Regions from separate parts of the Pseudomonas germanica genome, predicted to be linked through region 4. Evidence: riboswitches for the same ligand, from Rfam matches in the RefSeq annotation. Region 4 holds a riboswitch; each other region holds the start of a gene.
What was found. Region 4 has a riboswitch for cobalamin ahead of J0G10_RS13470 (ABC transporter substrate-binding protein). Riboswitches for the same ligand answer to the same signal wherever they lie in the genome.
Positions count from the first base shown of each region.

Region 1 (3,894 bases), 950 kb from region 4:
TAATCACCGGGCAACTGCGAATCAGCCGCTGGCCTTTGACAGTGATCAATTCCGGGTCGCCGGGGCCGGCGCCGATGAAGTAGACGGTCATCGTTGAATCCTGAGTAAAAGAGGGCACGACTGCGTTGCAGATGAACAACGCTCATGATCAATGGCGGGGATTATCGGGATTTTACGCCGCGCCGGCCAATGCCAGCGTTGCCTGAGCATATTTTTGCCGGGAGATCAGCAGTTTTGCCGGCGCTTGAATCAGCTGTTCAGCGAGCGCAAGCGCGGCACTTTCGGCGACGCCGTAGCAACCGGTGCGTTCGTAAGCAATCTGTGAATGGTGACTGAGCCGCTGTTGGTAGCTGGCCAGTTCGTCACTGCTGAAGTACAGCAGGGGCAGAGCCAGTTGTGCAGCAAGTTCTTGCAGGCCGGGCTCGTCGCGCTTCAAGTCGATACTGGCCAGCGCTTTCACCGCCTCAAGCTCAATGCGATGCGCCTGTAACGCTTGATCGAGTAACGCGCGCAGCGTACTGGCCGGGCAGCCGCGCTGGCAGCCCAGGCCGACCACGAAGGTCGGCGCTGCGCGGTCATCGGTCATGCGTGGTATTGACCAGCGCTGTTGCGGCGGAACAACCAGGCGCTGATCAGGCCCAGGGCCAGCCAGAACGCCACGTTGGTCAACTGCGAAGCGATTTTGAACTGAGCTTCGAGTGCTTCGGGGGCGAGCATCGAATGCACTTCCGGTTGCGGTGCGCCGATCACGTGGGGCACAGCGAGGATGGCCACACCGAGGACCTTCATCAGCCAGTGACGGCTGAACGCGATCAGCGACAGACCTACAGCCGTCGAAGCGGCCGTGCCGATCCACCACGTCTGCCGCGAAGCCAGATCGGCCGCAGCGGTGCCCGGCAGTTCTGGTGGCAGGCCCAAGGTCGGAGCAAGCACGAACGTCGCGTAACCGGCCAGGCCCCAGAGCAGGCCCTGCGAAGTTTTGGTCGGCGCGCGCAGGGTGTAGAGGCCGGCGAGCATCAGGGCGAAACCGACGGCTACGACCAGATTACCGCCAGTGGTCGAGACTACGCGCTGCCAGCCGTCTTCCGGCTCCCAGGCCTCGGCATCATGGGTGTGCGCAGCCACGCCAGCGGCGTGTTCGTGAACCGCCACCGGCTCGGACTTCTCGAAGGTTTCCGCCTGCAGAATCAGCGGCGAAACCCAGAAGCTTTGCAGCAGAGTGAGGAGCAGGGCGGCCAGCAGACCAGAGAAACCTGCAGTTTGCGCGATACGCTTGATCATGTCGGCAGGTCTCAATGGCACGGGAACGCGGCGCTGTGGCGGGTATCGTGGGCGGCGTTGTGCACCGCTTCGATGTGCGAGAAGCCGGCAAAGTAAACCAGACTGGCGCCGAGGATCGATGCAAAGATCGCGGCGGTCAGGCGTTGGCTCAGGGTGGTGGTGCTGGCGATTTTGTCCGTGTTGCTGCCGGTGCTGCTGATGATCGACATGGCGCTTCCCTCTGGAGTGTCAGCGGGTGAATAGAGCGCATGAAAACCCCTGCGGGTCGGGCTCGCAGAGGTTCGAACAGCGCCCGCCCACCGCGGGTTTGTTATGTGCAGCGCCGCACAAATGCGGGCTGTGTGTTGCGGGCCGGTCTCCGGGCTCACGAGGGGTTGGCGTCAGGCCGACCTGCAAGCGTCACCTTCCCATACCGTATCGGCACAGTGGTTTTGACGCTTCGCTCGCTTACCGTTGCGGGGGCAGCACCGGACTGACATGGGCTTGAGTAAAGCACATGATTCACCGGTTTCCCGTTTCACCCTGTGAAGGGCACCCGTAACAAGTTGTGTAGGAGAGCATGGGCGGGGGATTTGAGTCAATCGGCGCCTAGCGCATGATCAGCAGGACGTACACCCCCAGCGCCATCAGGAACGCATAATAGGATTTGATTCGCGTCAGGCTCAGCAGCCACGCCAACGCCACCGGCAGGATCCATGGCATGGCCGCCAGGTGCTGGCTGGCCAAAGGATAGAGTGAGACCGCCAGCAGGCTGACGAGCATCGCCACCGATGTGTATTTTCCCAGACGATCGATGAAAGCGCGGGCAGTTGCCGAAAGCCGTTCGACATCGACGGCCAGCGGCAGCAAGCGGCAGACGATCGAAACCAGCGCGCAAATCAGTACGTACAGCCAGAAAGTACCAGGTTCAATCATAGACATAGCTCGTCAGAACGGTGATGGCTAGCACCAGCAGCAAGCTGACCTCGCCCAGCCACAGCAAGCTCGCGGCGGTGGCCAGGCCGGCAATCCATTGCGCATGGAAGCTGTGACGGTCGCGGGCCATCTTGCCAAGCGAAGCGCTGATGAAAATCGCGATCACCACACTGACGTGATCCATCACTGCGTTGTCGGCCACGCTGGCGAAGCAATACCCGACCACGGTGCCAAGCAGGGCGGCGGCGTACAGCAGAAAGCACACGGTGTTGGCATACGGGCGGCTGATCGGTTGCTGATCCTTGCGGATCGACATCAACGTGAAAGCCGCATTTGCCATCACCGCCAGGGCGGGGACGAACGCTTTGACCGGGCCCTGGAGGCTGGATTTCAGGCTCAGTGTGAAGACCAGAAAACGCAAGTTGATACTCAGCGCCGAGACCAGCACGCCAAAGGCGTTAAGCAGGTGCGCGGGGGTTTCCAGCAGCGTCAGTTGCAACGGCGAGGCCATTACCGTACCGCTGAAAACCACCATGGCCGGAAGATCCAGACCATGGCGGCGCCCGAGCATGCCGATCAGGGTGAAGGTCAGCAGCAGAGAGAAGACGAACGGTAGCGCATCGCGGATACCGGTCGCGATCTCGCTGCGCGACGCCGGTTTTGCCAGGTTCGACTCAACCAGCATGAGTGCTGTGCCGCGAGCCGGCCAGCAATTGCTCTACGCCGTTCTTATAGGCCAGGGCTTTTTCCAGGTAGTACTCGGTGGAGAAGCGCGGAATGAACTCTTCCACCACGGCCACACCCCGATAGCCGTTGACCGCGAAGCGATTGAGCACATCGCTCAGGCGCAAGTTGCCTTCGCCAATCGGCAGATGTTGATGGTGGGTGTTGTTGAGGTCGGCAATGTGCAGATGCCGGGTAACCGGCGCCAGATCGGCAATGGCTTTGAACAGGCTTTCACCATACGGCAGCAGTGAGCACAGATGCGTCACGTCGATGGTCACGAAGCACCCGGTCTCCTTGTGAAAGCGCAGGTGTTCCTCGACGGTGAAGACCGGGAATTTCGGCCGCTGACCGCCCATGTTCTCCAGGCACAGGGCGATGCCATCGGTGTTGCAGCGCTTGGTCACCTCGTTGATCGCTACTATCAGGTTGTCCAGCAGTTCGCCGTTTTCCAGTTGATCTTTGTAGCCGGGATGAAAAGTGACGCTGGTGGCGCCGGCCTCGTGGGAAAACTCCACGGCGGCACTCAGGCAGTCCACCGCTTGGGCACGTTCAGTCAAATCCGGGGAACACAGGTTGTACTGGCGACCCCACCATCCGGCGTGGACGGTCAGCGTGATGCCATTGTGTTCGGCGAAGCTGCGGATTTTCCCGGCAAGCTCAGACCGGTCTTCGGCGGTCAACGACCAGAAGGTTTTTTCGGCGTCTTCGCCGATCTCGAACTCGACCGCTTGGAAATGTCTGGCCAGATCGGTGATCGAACCCAGGATGTCTGCAGGGTTGTCGTAGACATTGGTGGAAAAGGAGATCATCGGGAAGTGAGCGCTGATCGGGCCTTCGATGTGATATAGCGGGTCTTTACGGGTCATTGCGCTGGTCCTTGCGTAGTGAACTCTGGGTGGGTGATCGCGGCGTTGAAGTCCGCCGGGTCGTCGGCGTCGCTGCAGCCCAGCAGCGTGTAGCCGTGGCGGTCTG
Region 1 covers NZ_CP071586.1:3,948,387-3,952,280, reverse strand. The annotation lists gene cobM (precorrin-4 C(11)-methyltransferase) at 1-91, opposite strand, end outside; gene J0G10_RS17500 (cobalamin biosynthesis protein) at 173-586, opposite strand; gene J0G10_RS17495 (CbtA family protein) at 583-1,281, opposite strand; gene J0G10_RS17490 (CbtB domain-containing protein) at 1,293-1,490, opposite strand; cobalamin riboswitch at 1,614-1,835, opposite strand; gene J0G10_RS17485 (hypothetical protein) at 1,870-2,196, opposite strand; gene J0G10_RS17480 (AzlC family ABC transporter permease) at 2,189-2,881, opposite strand; gene J0G10_RS17475 (sugar phosphate isomerase/epimerase family protein) at 2,871-3,788, opposite strand; gene J0G10_RS17470 (ATP-grasp domain-containing protein) at 3,785-3,894, opposite strand, start outside.
Region 1: another riboswitch for cobalamin. It lies ahead of J0G10_RS17490 (CbtB domain-containing protein); the one in region 4 lies ahead of J0G10_RS13470 (ABC transporter substrate-binding protein).

Region 2 (3,894 bases), 850 kb from region 4:
AGCGTGTTGCCCTCGGCAAAGCTCAGGCCCAGCGAGGCGGTGTGCGGCCCGACTGCATAATCCGGGGCAATGGCTTTAGCCACCAGGTCCGGATTCTGCGGCGTAACGCGGACATCGACATGCTGGCCGTAGTAACTGAACGGCCAGCCGTAGAAACCACCGTCCTTCACGGAAGTGATGTAGTCCGGCACCAGGTCACTGCCGATTTCATCGCGCTCATTCACTGCCGTCCACAGCGCGCCACTGGTCGGTTCCCAGGCCAGGCCGTTGGGGTTGCGGATGCCCGAGGCGAAGATCCGGTGATTGCCGGTTGCACGATCGACTTCCCAGATCGCCGCGCGGCCCTCTTCCTTATCCAGGCCATTTTCGCCGACGTTGCTGTTCGAGCCGACCGTGACATAGAGCTTGCTGCCGTCCTTGCTGGCAATAACGTTTTTGGTCCAGTGGTGATTCAGCGTGCCGCCGGGCAGATCGACAACCTTGATTGGCTGCGACTTGATCTCGGTCGCGCCGGGTTCGTAGTTGAAGCGCAGCAGGCGATCGGTATCGGCGACGTACAGATCGTTGCCGACCAGGGTCATGCCGAGCGGCGAGTTGAGGTTCTGCAGAAACACCGTGCGGGTCTCGGCAACGCCATCATGATCGGCGTCACGCAGCAAGGTGATGCGGTTCGGACTCGGCACGCCAGCGCCGGCCTTGCCCATGACTTTCTTCATCACCCAGCCACGAATGCCGCTGCTGTCATCAGGCTTGGGTGGAGCGTTGGTTTCCGCCACCAGCACATCGCCGTTGGGCAACACATAGAGCCAGCGCGGATGATCGAGGCCTTCGGCGAATGACGCGACCTGAGTGCCAGCCGCCGCAGTCGGTTTGCCGCCGTCGGGCCAGCCGATCGCCGGGGCAATGTTAACCGTCGGAATCAGGGTCTTGTTTGGTTCAGGCAATTTCGGTGATGGGCCGGTGCCGTCGGAGACTTGCAGGCTGGAGGATTCACCACAGGCGGCGAGCCCTCCGGCGAAGGCGATGACAAAAACGAGCTGGGGCTTGCGCATTGCTGATCTTCCCTATGAATGCATTCCTAATCATAGAGAAGGGCGCAAGCCCGATGGTTCAACTGCTCAGCCGCGGGCTTCCTTGAACAGCACGGCGATGCCCGGGTGATAGTTGCCCGCTTCGCTGCGCAATTTGCGGTAGGCGTAGGGGAAATACCAGGCGACCGCGCAGGTGTGTTCCTTTTGCAGGTCGTCGACCATGTCTTGCAGTTCTTCGGGGCTGGCGCTGTGCTGGGCTTTCTGCGGCGCGACAAACAGGCAGCCGAGCTTGAGGTCGCTGGCATAGCTGATGCGTTTGGCGTCGTTGGTGATGTCCAGCAGGGCTTGAGTCAGATTCAGGTTGGTAACCTTTGGCCAGCGCTGAGTGGCCTGGATAAAGGCGCGGTCTTCGGCACCGGCGAGAAACAGATCGGCGCGGGCATTGCGCTCGCCTTCTTCGTTCTGCTTGCGCGTGGCAGTGTCGTTCAAAGTGACCAGCTCAGCCATCCAGGCTGCGGCCGAGAGCACTCCGAGATTGGCTTTCTCGTCATGCCAGTAAGGGGTGTCGCTGTCGCCGCGCACGGCGTTGTAGCGGTCGATACAGTCAAACCAGCGTTCAAGCACCGGGCGCAGGAATTCCAGGCGCGGGTTGCTGATGATCATGCCTTGCATCGTCATCATCCTTTATTGTTGTAGTGGGCTTTTCGAGAAAAGCATGGCTCTTTGATATCATTTGTATCAGTGTGGCACAAGATTGGCGGCAGATAAGTGATCGGCGGCAGTTATTCGCCCGATGGCCGCCTCTTTAATTGACGCTCCACCCCCAACCCTCTAACCTTCGCGGCTTGTTTCAGGTGCTCTGTGACCTGCGTCGACAGAGTGAAACAGGGAAGCCGGTGAGGGTTGTCTTCGCACGAAGAACCACCACGATCCCGGCGCTGCCCCCGCAACGGTAAATGAGTGAAAACTGCGCCTTGAGCCACTGCCTCGAAAGAAGCGGGAAGGCGCGCAGTCAGGCATGCGCCGCTCATGAGCCCGGAGACCGGCCTGATCCATCCAGCGGCATCACGGTGGGCGATGCCAGGCTTTTTGCCTTCTATTCTTGTGCCTGCCCGCCGTTATCCAGCCTCAACGGAGAGCTCCCCCATGACTGATTCCCCCGAGCGCGACGAACGCCATCTGGCGCGTATGCAGCGCAAAAAAGCCGTGATCGACGAACGCATTGCCAACTCGCCCGACGAGTGCGGCCTGGTGCTGGTGCTCACCGGCAATGGCAAAGGCAAAAGCAGCTCGGCGTTCGGCATGCTCGCCCGCGCCATGGGCCACGGCATGCAGTGCGGTGTGGTGCAGTTCATCAAGGGCCGCAACAGCACCGGCGAAGAGTTGTTCTTCCGGCGCTTCCCCGAGCAAGTGCGCTTTCACGTGATGGGCGAGGGCTTCACTTGGGAAACCCAGGATCGTCAGCGCGACATCGCCGCCGCCGAAGCCGCGTGGGCCGTGTCCCGTGAATTGCTGCGTGATCCGTCGATCGGCCTGGTGGTGCTCGACGAATTGAACATCGCCCTCAAGCACGGCTACCTCGATCTTGATCAGGTGCTCAGCGATTTGCAGGCGCGTCCGCCGATGCAGCATGTGATCGTCACCGGTCGCGCGGCCAAGCCGGAAATGATCGAGATGGGCGACACGGTCACCGAAATGGGCATGCTCAAACACGCTTTCCAGGCCGGCATCAAAGCGCAGAAAGGCGTCGAACTTTGAATCAACCACGTCACTGCCCGGCGGTGCTCATCGCCGCGCCGGCCTCCGGTCAGGGCAAGACCACCGTCACCGCCGCGCTCGCCCGTTTGCATCGCAATCAGGGGCGCAAAGTGCGCGTGTTCAAATGCGGCCCGGACTTCCTTGATCCGATGATTCTCGAGCGCGCCAGCGGTGCGCCGGTGTATCAACTGGACATGTGGATGGTCGGCGAGCAGGAAAGTCGTCGTCTGTTGTGGGAAGCCGCCAATGAGGCGGATCTGATTCTGATCGAAGGCGTGATGGGCCTGTTCGACGGCACGCCTTCCAGCGCCGATCTGGCGCGGCACTTCGGCGTGCCGGTGCTCGGTGTGATCGACGGCACGGCCATGGCACAGACTTTTGGTGCGTTGGCGCTCGGTTTGGCCAGGTATCAGCCGGACTTGCCGTTTGCTGGCGTGCTGGCCAACCGTGTCGGCACCTTGCGCCATGCGCAATTGCTCGAAGGCAGCCTCACCGAAGGCCTGCGTTGGTATGGCGCATTGTCCCGTGAGACGGGCATCGAGTTGCCAAGTCGTCATCTCGGCCTGGTCCAGGCCAGTGAATTGAATGATCTGGATGTGCGTCTCGACGCCGCCGCCGACGCATTGGCCAGCAGTTGCGAGGTAGCGCTGCCACCGGCCGTGGAGTTTGCTGCACCGGACGTGATCGCTGTCGAGCCGTTGCTGAAGAATGTGCGAATTGCCGTCGCCCGTGATGAAGCGTTTGCTTTTACCTACGGCGCGAGTCTCGATCTATTGCGGGCGATGGGCGCCGAGTTGAGTTTCTTCTCGCCGATCCGCGACACGCAATTGCCTGAAGCGGACAGCCTATATTTGCCCGGTGGGTATCCGGAACTGCACCACGTTGCGTTGTCGCAGAACACCGCGATGTGTGAGGCGATTCGCGCGCATCATGCGGCGGGTAAGCCGTTGCTCGCCGAGTGTGGCGGGATGCTGTATCTGCTCGATTCGTTGACTGACGTTGAAGGTACCCGCGCTGAATTGGTCGGGCTGCTTAAGGGCGATGCGGTGATGCAGAAGCGTCTGGCGGCGTTGGCGTTGCAAGCGGTGGATCTGCCGGAAGGGTC
Region 2 covers NZ_CP071586.1:2,149,221-2,153,114, forward strand. The annotation lists gene J0G10_RS09530 (PQQ-dependent sugar dehydrogenase) at 1-1,052, opposite strand, end outside; gene J0G10_RS09535 (hypothetical protein) at 1,119-1,703, opposite strand; cobalamin riboswitch at 1,867-2,096, shown strand; gene cobO (cob(I)yrinic acid a,c-diamide adenosyltransferase) at 2,178-2,789, shown strand; gene J0G10_RS09545 (cobyrinate a,c-diamide synthase) at 2,786-3,894, shown strand, end outside.
Region 2: another riboswitch for cobalamin. It lies ahead of cobO (cob(I)yrinic acid a,c-diamide adenosyltransferase); the one in region 4 lies ahead of J0G10_RS13470 (ABC transporter substrate-binding protein).

Region 3 (3,894 bases), 180 kb from region 4:
CGCAATTGCGGTAACTGTCGGCGAGTACAGGCATTGAGCAGAGCAGGGCGCCAAGTACGTACAGAATCGATCTCATGTCTGCGCCTTGATCAGCAAATCCGCAACCACTTCACCGCCCACCAGATGCCCCTCGACCAGTCGCTGCACATCTTCATGGCTGCGCACGCCATACCAGCAGCGTTCCGGGTACACCGTCACAATCGGCCCCAGATTGCACGGGAACTGACAGTGCGTACGGGTCAGCAAGACGCCGCCCGGCGTCTCGATGCGATCGTGCGCCAGTAAGTGCCGGCGCAAGGTTTTCCATAACTGCAACGCGCCGCGCTGGGTGCAACGCGGGCCGGTGCAGACGAATACATGGCGCGCATGCTCGGGCACCTGCGACCAGTCCGGGTGCGTGTCGACGCCGTCGACGGTTTTGATGTCACTCATCAGAAGCGGTACGTGTAGCGCACTTCGGAGGTGAACGGCCGGCCGAGGTTATCGATGTTGCTCGAACGGCTGGTGACGTAATCACGGTCGAACAGGTTCTCCACCAGCAGGCTTACGCGGTGTTGGTGGGCGTTGTCGAGGTAGCGATAGGCGTCGGCGTCGACCACTGAATAATTGCCGTACTCGACCTGCTTCGAGCTTTTGATGTCACGAATGTAGCGGATCGCACCGCCGGCACCCCACAGGCGGCTTTCCGATTCATAGCCCACGCGCGAGCGGGCGAAGAAGCTCGGGATATCGTTGAGGGTCACACCGCTGCGCGATTCGGTGAGGTCGCGGGTCATGTCCGCTTGCAGGCTCCACTGATCGTTGAGCGCGAGTTTGGCGTCGGCCTCGAAACCACGCATACGCACCTGGCCTTCACCGTTGACCCATTGAATGTCGTCGAGGGTGATCAAGTCGTCGATCTTGCGTTTGAACAGGGTCACGCTGGCGCTGAATTCGCGGTCGAGCAGAAAGCCTTTGTAGTCGACACCCAGCTCCGCATTGCGGCTTTTTTCCGGCTTCAGGTTGCGATTGCCGATCTCGTCGCCCGGTTCATTGACGAACAGCTGCTCGGCGTTCGGCAGTTTGTAGGCGCTGCCGTACTGACCGCGCACCGACCAGTTGTCGTTGAGGTCATACAGCGAAGTGAGCATGCCGACCGTGGCACTGTCGCCGCCGCTCATGGCTTCGTGGCGAACGCCTATGCTCGGGTGCCAGTCGGGCAGGGCGTCGATCTGCGGACGCAGTTGCGTGTAGAAAGCGTGGGCTTCGGCCTTGTCGTTATCGATGATCAACACATCATCCTGGCCCTTGAACCATTGATTGTCGGTGCCAAACACCAGTACATGATCGCCGGGCAATTCAGCCTTGCCTTCGGCCTGCACACCCCAGTCGGTGAAGCCCCAATAGTCGTTGTGGTTAATGACTTTGGTGCCGCCGCCCTCCCGGTTGTTGACGCGGGTATAACGCGTGTCCCAGTCGTTGATATGGCCTTTGACGAAGTAGCTCAGGCGCTCATTGACGGCCTGCTCGAAGGTCGCCGTGGCGATCTGCTGCACGCGGTCGTTAGTGGTCTTGTGGTTGTCGACCGGGCGGGCGAAATCGAGGTTGGCGTCGGCGTATTGGTAAAACAGCTCCAGCCGCGAATCGTCGTCGAACGACTGAATCGCCTTGCCGCCGAACGTGGTGACTTCGTAGGCGCGATCCTTGCCGGAATCGTTTTTCATGTCGCGGTTGCGATAGGGCTGGTAACCGTCGGAGACGTTGTGACTGACGTACGCCAACAAACCGAGGTCGCCGAAGCCGTTAGTGAAGATATTCTCGACGCGGGCGTCTTCGGTGGTGCCGCCAAAGCTGTCGACGCCTAGATTCACTTCGCCGGCGGCTTTGCGCGATTGCGGGCTGCGGGTGACGATGTTGATCACACCGGACACGGCCTGGGTGCCGAACAACAGGCTCTGCCCACCCTTGAGCACTTCGATGCGTTCGATGGCGTTGGCCGGCAGGGTGTCCAGATAGAGGCCGCCGTACAGGCGATTGTTCAGGCGCACGCCGTCGAGCAGGATCAGCGTGTCGTCGTTGCGCCCGCCGAGCAGCGAATAGGTGCCGTAGTCGAAAGGGCCGTTTTTCGGCGCAACATACAAGCCTGGAATGAACATCTGCATCACGCGGCTGACATCGGCGCTGGGGCCGGCGCGTTCGATCTGTTCGCGGCTGACGATTTCGACCTTGCTGCCGAATCTGGCCATGTCGGCGACGGTGGTGGACTCCACCGACGGTGCGGAAACGATTTGTTGATTGAGTTCCAGCGGCGCGTCGTCGGCCAGTAGCAGCGGGCTGAACAGGCAGCCAAGGAACAGGGTTGGAGCAGAAGTGTTGAAAGGTCGAATCATTGTCTTCTCGAAAAGGATCTTCGCAGAAGAGCATGCAAGAGAAGGCATCGCGCGCAGCCAATACCGGCCCATGCCCGCCCACCGCAGGATTTTGCCAAACGAAATTCCAGGCCGGTCTCCGGGCTCGCGCGTATCGAGGTTTTCACCTTCCCATGGCCGTCTGGCCACAGTGGTGTATTGAAAACATCACGCGCATACCGTTGCGGGGGCAGCACCGGACTTGTTCGAAAAGAACGTACCGGTTTCCCGTTTCACCCCATGCACGGCGGCATGGGACACCTGAAACTGGCCGGCATCTGAACATTCGAGGAGCGTCTCGTCAATGTGGCAACCAACGGGGGGGAGCTATTGGATGCGTTCCAGAGCGACAAACTGGCCACTCAACCACGCATAAAGCTGAGACACCGCCGGGGTGATCTGCTTGCGATGCGGGCACACCAGACTCAACGGTGAGGCATTGCCGGGAAAATCCTTCAGTAGCACGACCAGTCGCCCTGCGATCACGTCTGCACTGACGTCCAGCCAGGATTTGTTGGCGATGCCTTCGCCGCTCAACGCCCAGCGGCGCACGATGTCGGCGTCGTCGCTGAACATCGGTCCCGAGACCTGGATCGTTTCACTGCCCAGGCTCCACTTGTCGTAGATCCGGCCGCCTTGCTGGTAGAGCAGGCAAGCGTGGTTGTGCAGATCGTCCGGCGTTTGCGGGTATCCGTGGCGCTCCACGTATTCCGGTGCGGCGACCAGCACCCGCCGGTTCCACGGTGCCAGCGGCAGCGCCACGTAGTTGGCATCTTCATTCGAGCCGTATCGAATCGCCACGTCTACCGGGTCACGAAACAAGTCGGCCATCTGGTCCGACAGGGAAAAGCGCAAGGTCAGTTCCGGGTGCTGGCGGCGAAACAGTGTGAGCCACGGCAGCAAAATGTTGCGCCCCAGATCGGACGGCGCCGTCACTTGCAACACGCCGCGCAACGTGGCGCTTTCACCGCGCAGGTTTTCCTTGCCTTGCTTGAGCGCCTCCAGCACCGAGTGGGCGGTGGGCAAGTATTGCTCGCCCTCGGCGGTTAATCGCAGGCTGCGGGTGGTGCGCGCAAACAGGCGCACGTCCAGCTCACGCTCCAGACGCTTGATCGCCGCGGCAACCTGACCGGGCAATAAATCCGCCTCATGGGCGGCAGCGGTGAAGCTGCCCAGCGCGGCGCTGCGGGTGAACAAACCAAGATCATCGATGCGGATCATTTTCACTCCTGCAGTGAAAGTGTTGGCGCATTCTGCTGGTTTTTCTTTGTGCTTGGGAAGTCGAAGATGGCGGCAAGCGAGCACATCAGCTCTTCAGACAGCGAGTTTCCATGAAAGCCATCACCTTCACCCAACACGCTTTGCCCATTGAAGATCCGCAATCGTTGCAGGACATCGACCTTCCGGTGCCAACTCCCGGCCCCCGGGATTTGCTCGTAGAAGTTCGTGCGGTGTCGGTCAATCCGGTCGATACCAAAGTACGCGCCGGAACTTTCACCAAAGAACC
Region 3 covers NZ_CP071586.1:3,178,674-3,182,567, forward strand. The annotation lists gene J0G10_RS14215 (ABC transporter substrate-binding protein) at 1-76, opposite strand, end outside; gene J0G10_RS14220 ((2Fe-2S) ferredoxin domain-containing protein) at 73-432, opposite strand; gene J0G10_RS14225 (TonB-dependent receptor plug domain-containing protein) at 432-2,369, opposite strand; cobalamin riboswitch at 2,462-2,667, opposite strand; gene J0G10_RS14230 (LysR family transcriptional regulator) at 2,715-3,608, opposite strand; gene J0G10_RS14235 (zinc-binding alcohol dehydrogenase family protein) at 3,719-3,894, shown strand, end outside.
Region 3: another riboswitch for cobalamin. It lies ahead of J0G10_RS14225 (TonB-dependent receptor plug domain-containing protein); the one in region 4 lies ahead of J0G10_RS13470 (ABC transporter substrate-binding protein).

Region 4 (3,894 bases):
TGAAGCTCAGGCCGGAACAACTCAAAACACTGTTCATCGCGCCGACCTGCGGCCGACCAGAATCAAGGCGAACACCGGCGCGCCGACCAGCGCGGTAATCACTCCGACCGGAATCACCTGGCCCTTGATCAGGGTGCGCGACAGCACATCGGCGGCTATCAGAAACACCGCGCCACCCAACGCACTGGCCGGCAGCAACCGCGCATGACCGGTGCCCAGCAACAGACGCGCGGCATGAGGAATGACCAGACCGACAAAACCGATCGAACCGACAATCGACACCATCACTGCCGTCACCAGCGCCGCACAACCGATCAGCAGAATCTGCACACGCCGCACCGGAATGCCGAGCGACGCCGCCGAATCCGCACCAAAGGTAAATGCATCCAGCGCCCGCCGATGCCACAGGCACACAACCAACCCCAACACGGCCACTGGCACCGCCAGCCACACCGACGGCCAGCGCACGCCGCCGAGATTGCCCAGCAGCCAGAACATGATCCCGCGTGCCTGCTCGGAGCTTGCCGAGCGGGTGATCAGAAACGCCGTCAGCGCATTGAACAGCTGCGAACCGGCGATCCCCGCGAGAATGATCTGCCCGGTACCGCTGGCGGAGCCGCTGACCCGCGCCAGCACAATCACCAGCACGAACGCCGTGACCGCGCCGGCGAAGGCACCGACCGAGAGTGAGATGATCCCGGCACCTACGCCAAGCAGCGCGACCATCACGGCCCCGGTCGAGGCGCCGGCAGAAATGCCCAGCAGATACGGATCGGCCAACGGATTGCGCAGCAGCGACTGCAAAATCACTCCGCAGGTCGCTAAGCCGGCACCGCATGCCGCCGCGACCAATGCCCGGGTCAGGCGGTAGTTCCAGACGATGCCTTCATCGATCGGGTCGAGGACATGCCCGGCGCCCCACAATTTGTTCGCTAGCACTTGCAACACCACGTCCGGTGCAATCGAGGTTTCACCGATGGCCACGCCGGCGACCACTGCAATCAACAGGGTCGCCAGGGCCAGGAGCGTGCGGATCAGGCTGGCACTCATTGCGACAGGTCATAGCCGTTGATGGCCGTGGCCAATTGCTCAATGCCCTCGAACATGCGCAGGCTGGCCTGCATGGCCATGGCATCAAGAATGATGATGCGGTTGTGCTTCACCGCGTCCATGTTGCGCGTCACCGGATCACTGCGCAGGAAGGCGAGTTTCTTTTCATAGTCGTCGGCGGGGAAACGTCGACGATCCATGCGCGCGATGACCAGGAAGGTCGGATTGGCCTTGGCGATGGTTTCCCAACCGACGGTTGGCCACTCCTCATCGGACGCCACCACGTTGCGCACGCCGAGGGTGCTGAGCATGAAATCGGGAACGCCTTTGTGCCCGGCCACGAACGGCTCGATGTCCATTTGTGCGCTGGAGAACCACACCAGCGCGCTGGCGTCTTTGAGCTGTTTGCCTTGGGCGGTGGCAATCGATTTGGCGAGACTGGCCTTGAGTTGATCATTGAGCTGCTGGCCACGCTCCTGAACATCGAAGATCTGCGCCAGTTGGCTCACGCTTTTGTAAATCGTCTCGATGCGAAACGGCGCCAGTCGCGTGCCATCGGCGCCGACGAGGTTGTCCTTGGCTTCGCAATCGGAAGGCAGCAGATAGGTCGGAATCTTCAGTTCATGAAACTGCTCGCGAGTGCCCACCGCGCCTTGCGGGCCGACCATCCATTCCAGTTCCACGGCGACCAGTTCCGGACGCTTGCCGATCACCGATTCGAAACTCGGTTCGTTGTCAGCCAGACGCTCGATCTTGTCATCCTGCGCTTTGTATTTGGCCAGCACATTGTTGAACCACAACGAGGTGCCGACGACTTTGTCGCCCAGGCCCATGGCGTAGAGCATTTCCGTGCCGGCCTGGCCGATGGTCACGGTGCGCGTCGGTGCGTGCTGGAAGGTCAGGGTGCTGCCGCAGTTCTCGACCGTCAGTGGATAGACAGTCGGTGCCGCCTGCGCCAGGGCGCCAAGGCTCAGGCCGGTAAAGAGGGTGGCAACGCGGGGCAGCAGCATGGGGCAGTCTCCAGGGGAACCGTACGGGGAGCGGGAGAGTACGGTCTGGAAACACACCATCGAACGCGGTCAGGAAAACAGCGCAAGGCCGGGCAGCCAACGAAGACGCGCACGGCACGATGTCCTTCCCGGACACCCCGCCGGTTAGTAATTACTGTGCCGGCAGGTCTCCTGACTGATGCGTCATCGCCTGGCTCCGGCCTTCCCGGGATTCACCCAGTGGCAGTCGTGGAGCAGGCTCGGCACCTACAGTTGCGGGGGCAGTTCCGATCAGTGCTGTGCAAGCACCTCGGATTCCCTATTAGTCCCGTTCGGGAACCGACGGCGGCATGGTAGTCGATCGAGCCGCTGAAGGGGAGACGAATCTGCCGTGGCGAGGATTAGTGTTGGCTCATCAAACCGTGCAATACGCCCAAACGCAGGCCCGGTTCGGAGGGCAGCATTTGTGCGATACCGAATACTTTGAATGCCGCCAGCATTAACACCAGACCGCCGGGCAGAATGCTCTGGCGGTGTGGTTGCAGACCGGCAAGCTTGAGTTGTTGCACGTTGTTTACCTTCAACAACAGCAGCGACAGGCGCAGCAGTCCGCCGTAGGTGATGCCGTCCTGACCGAAGTCGTTGAGGCGATTGGTCTTGAGCACTTTGGCGAGCATGCGCGCGGTGCCGGAAGAGCCGATGGTCTGCTGCCAGCCTTGCGCGCGATAGCGCTTGGCGACATGTTCAAACTGCAGAATGGCGAAGCGTTCAGCCTCCTGTAGCGCGCCGGCGGACACATCGCCGCCGCGAAAGAATCGCGTGCTCAAGGTGCCGCTGCCGATGGCGATGCTTTCGGTTAACAAGGGTTGTGAGCCCTGGCCGAGGATCAGCTCGGTGGAGCCGCCGCCGATGTCGACTACCAGGCGCAGGTCGTCGGCGCTGGGCAAGGCGTGAGTTACGCCGGCGTAGACCAGCCGCGCCTCTTCATGGCCGCAAATGACGTCGATGGGAAAGCCCAGATGCCGCTCGGCACTGGCCAGAAAAAGTTGCGCGTTGTCCGCTTCACGCACCGCGCTGGTGGCCACCGCACGAACACGGCCGGCCTCGAAACCACGCAGCTTCTTGCCGAACCGCGCCAACGCCTGCCAGCCGCGATCCAGTGCCAGTGCATCCAGCGCACCACCGTCAAAGCCTTCGGCAAGGCGCACCGGCTCGCGCAGGGTTTTCACTTCCTGAATCTGCAAGCCTTTGCGGCTGCGCACCGACTGGCCGATCATCAGGCGAAAGGCGTTCGAACCCAGGTCGATGGCGGCAAACAGCGAGGCGTCGTCTTTCATGGGAATCCTTGCAGAGCATCCGTCGCGAGGCTCAAGACGGTTTGCGAGGATTCTGCCGTGATCTTGATGACATCCTGATGACGGGGGCGGGGCGGTTGAATGAATTTTCGGCTGTCATGACACTGTCATTATCCGGCGTCTATGCTGCGGTCAATACATCGCGTGTTCTTAAAGTTTTTGCTGCCATTTTTGGCAGCTTTTTTTTGCCCGCGATCTGGCTGTTGATCGTTCCCACGCTCTGCGTGGGAATGCCTCTAGGGACGCTCTGCGTCCAGTGACGCGGAGCGTCACGGGCTGCATTCCCACGCAGAGCGTGGGAACGATCAGCGCGGGGTGCGGACGATCAATTAGCAGGACTGCGGAGTTTCGCCCCGGGCCAGGCGCGCATTGATGTCGTCGATCACTTCGGGCAGCTCGGCGATGGTGTCGATCAGGTAGTGCGGGCGCGAAGGGGCGAACATCTTGCCGATTCGCGCACGCTCTTCCGCCAGTCGATCCGACGGCAACGCCTTGTATTG
Region 4 covers NZ_CP071586.1:3,001,063-3,004,956, forward strand. The annotation lists gene J0G10_RS13460 (ABC transporter ATP-binding protein) at 1-37, opposite strand, end outside; gene J0G10_RS13465 (FecCD family ABC transporter permease) at 34-1,038, opposite strand; gene J0G10_RS13470 (ABC transporter substrate-binding protein) at 1,047-2,060, opposite strand; cobalamin riboswitch at 2,205-2,398, opposite strand; gene J0G10_RS13475 (Ppx/GppA family phosphatase) at 2,441-3,376, opposite strand; gene J0G10_RS13480 (hypothetical protein) at 3,385-3,654, shown strand; gene phnX (phosphonoacetaldehyde hydrolase) at 3,724-3,894, opposite strand, start outside.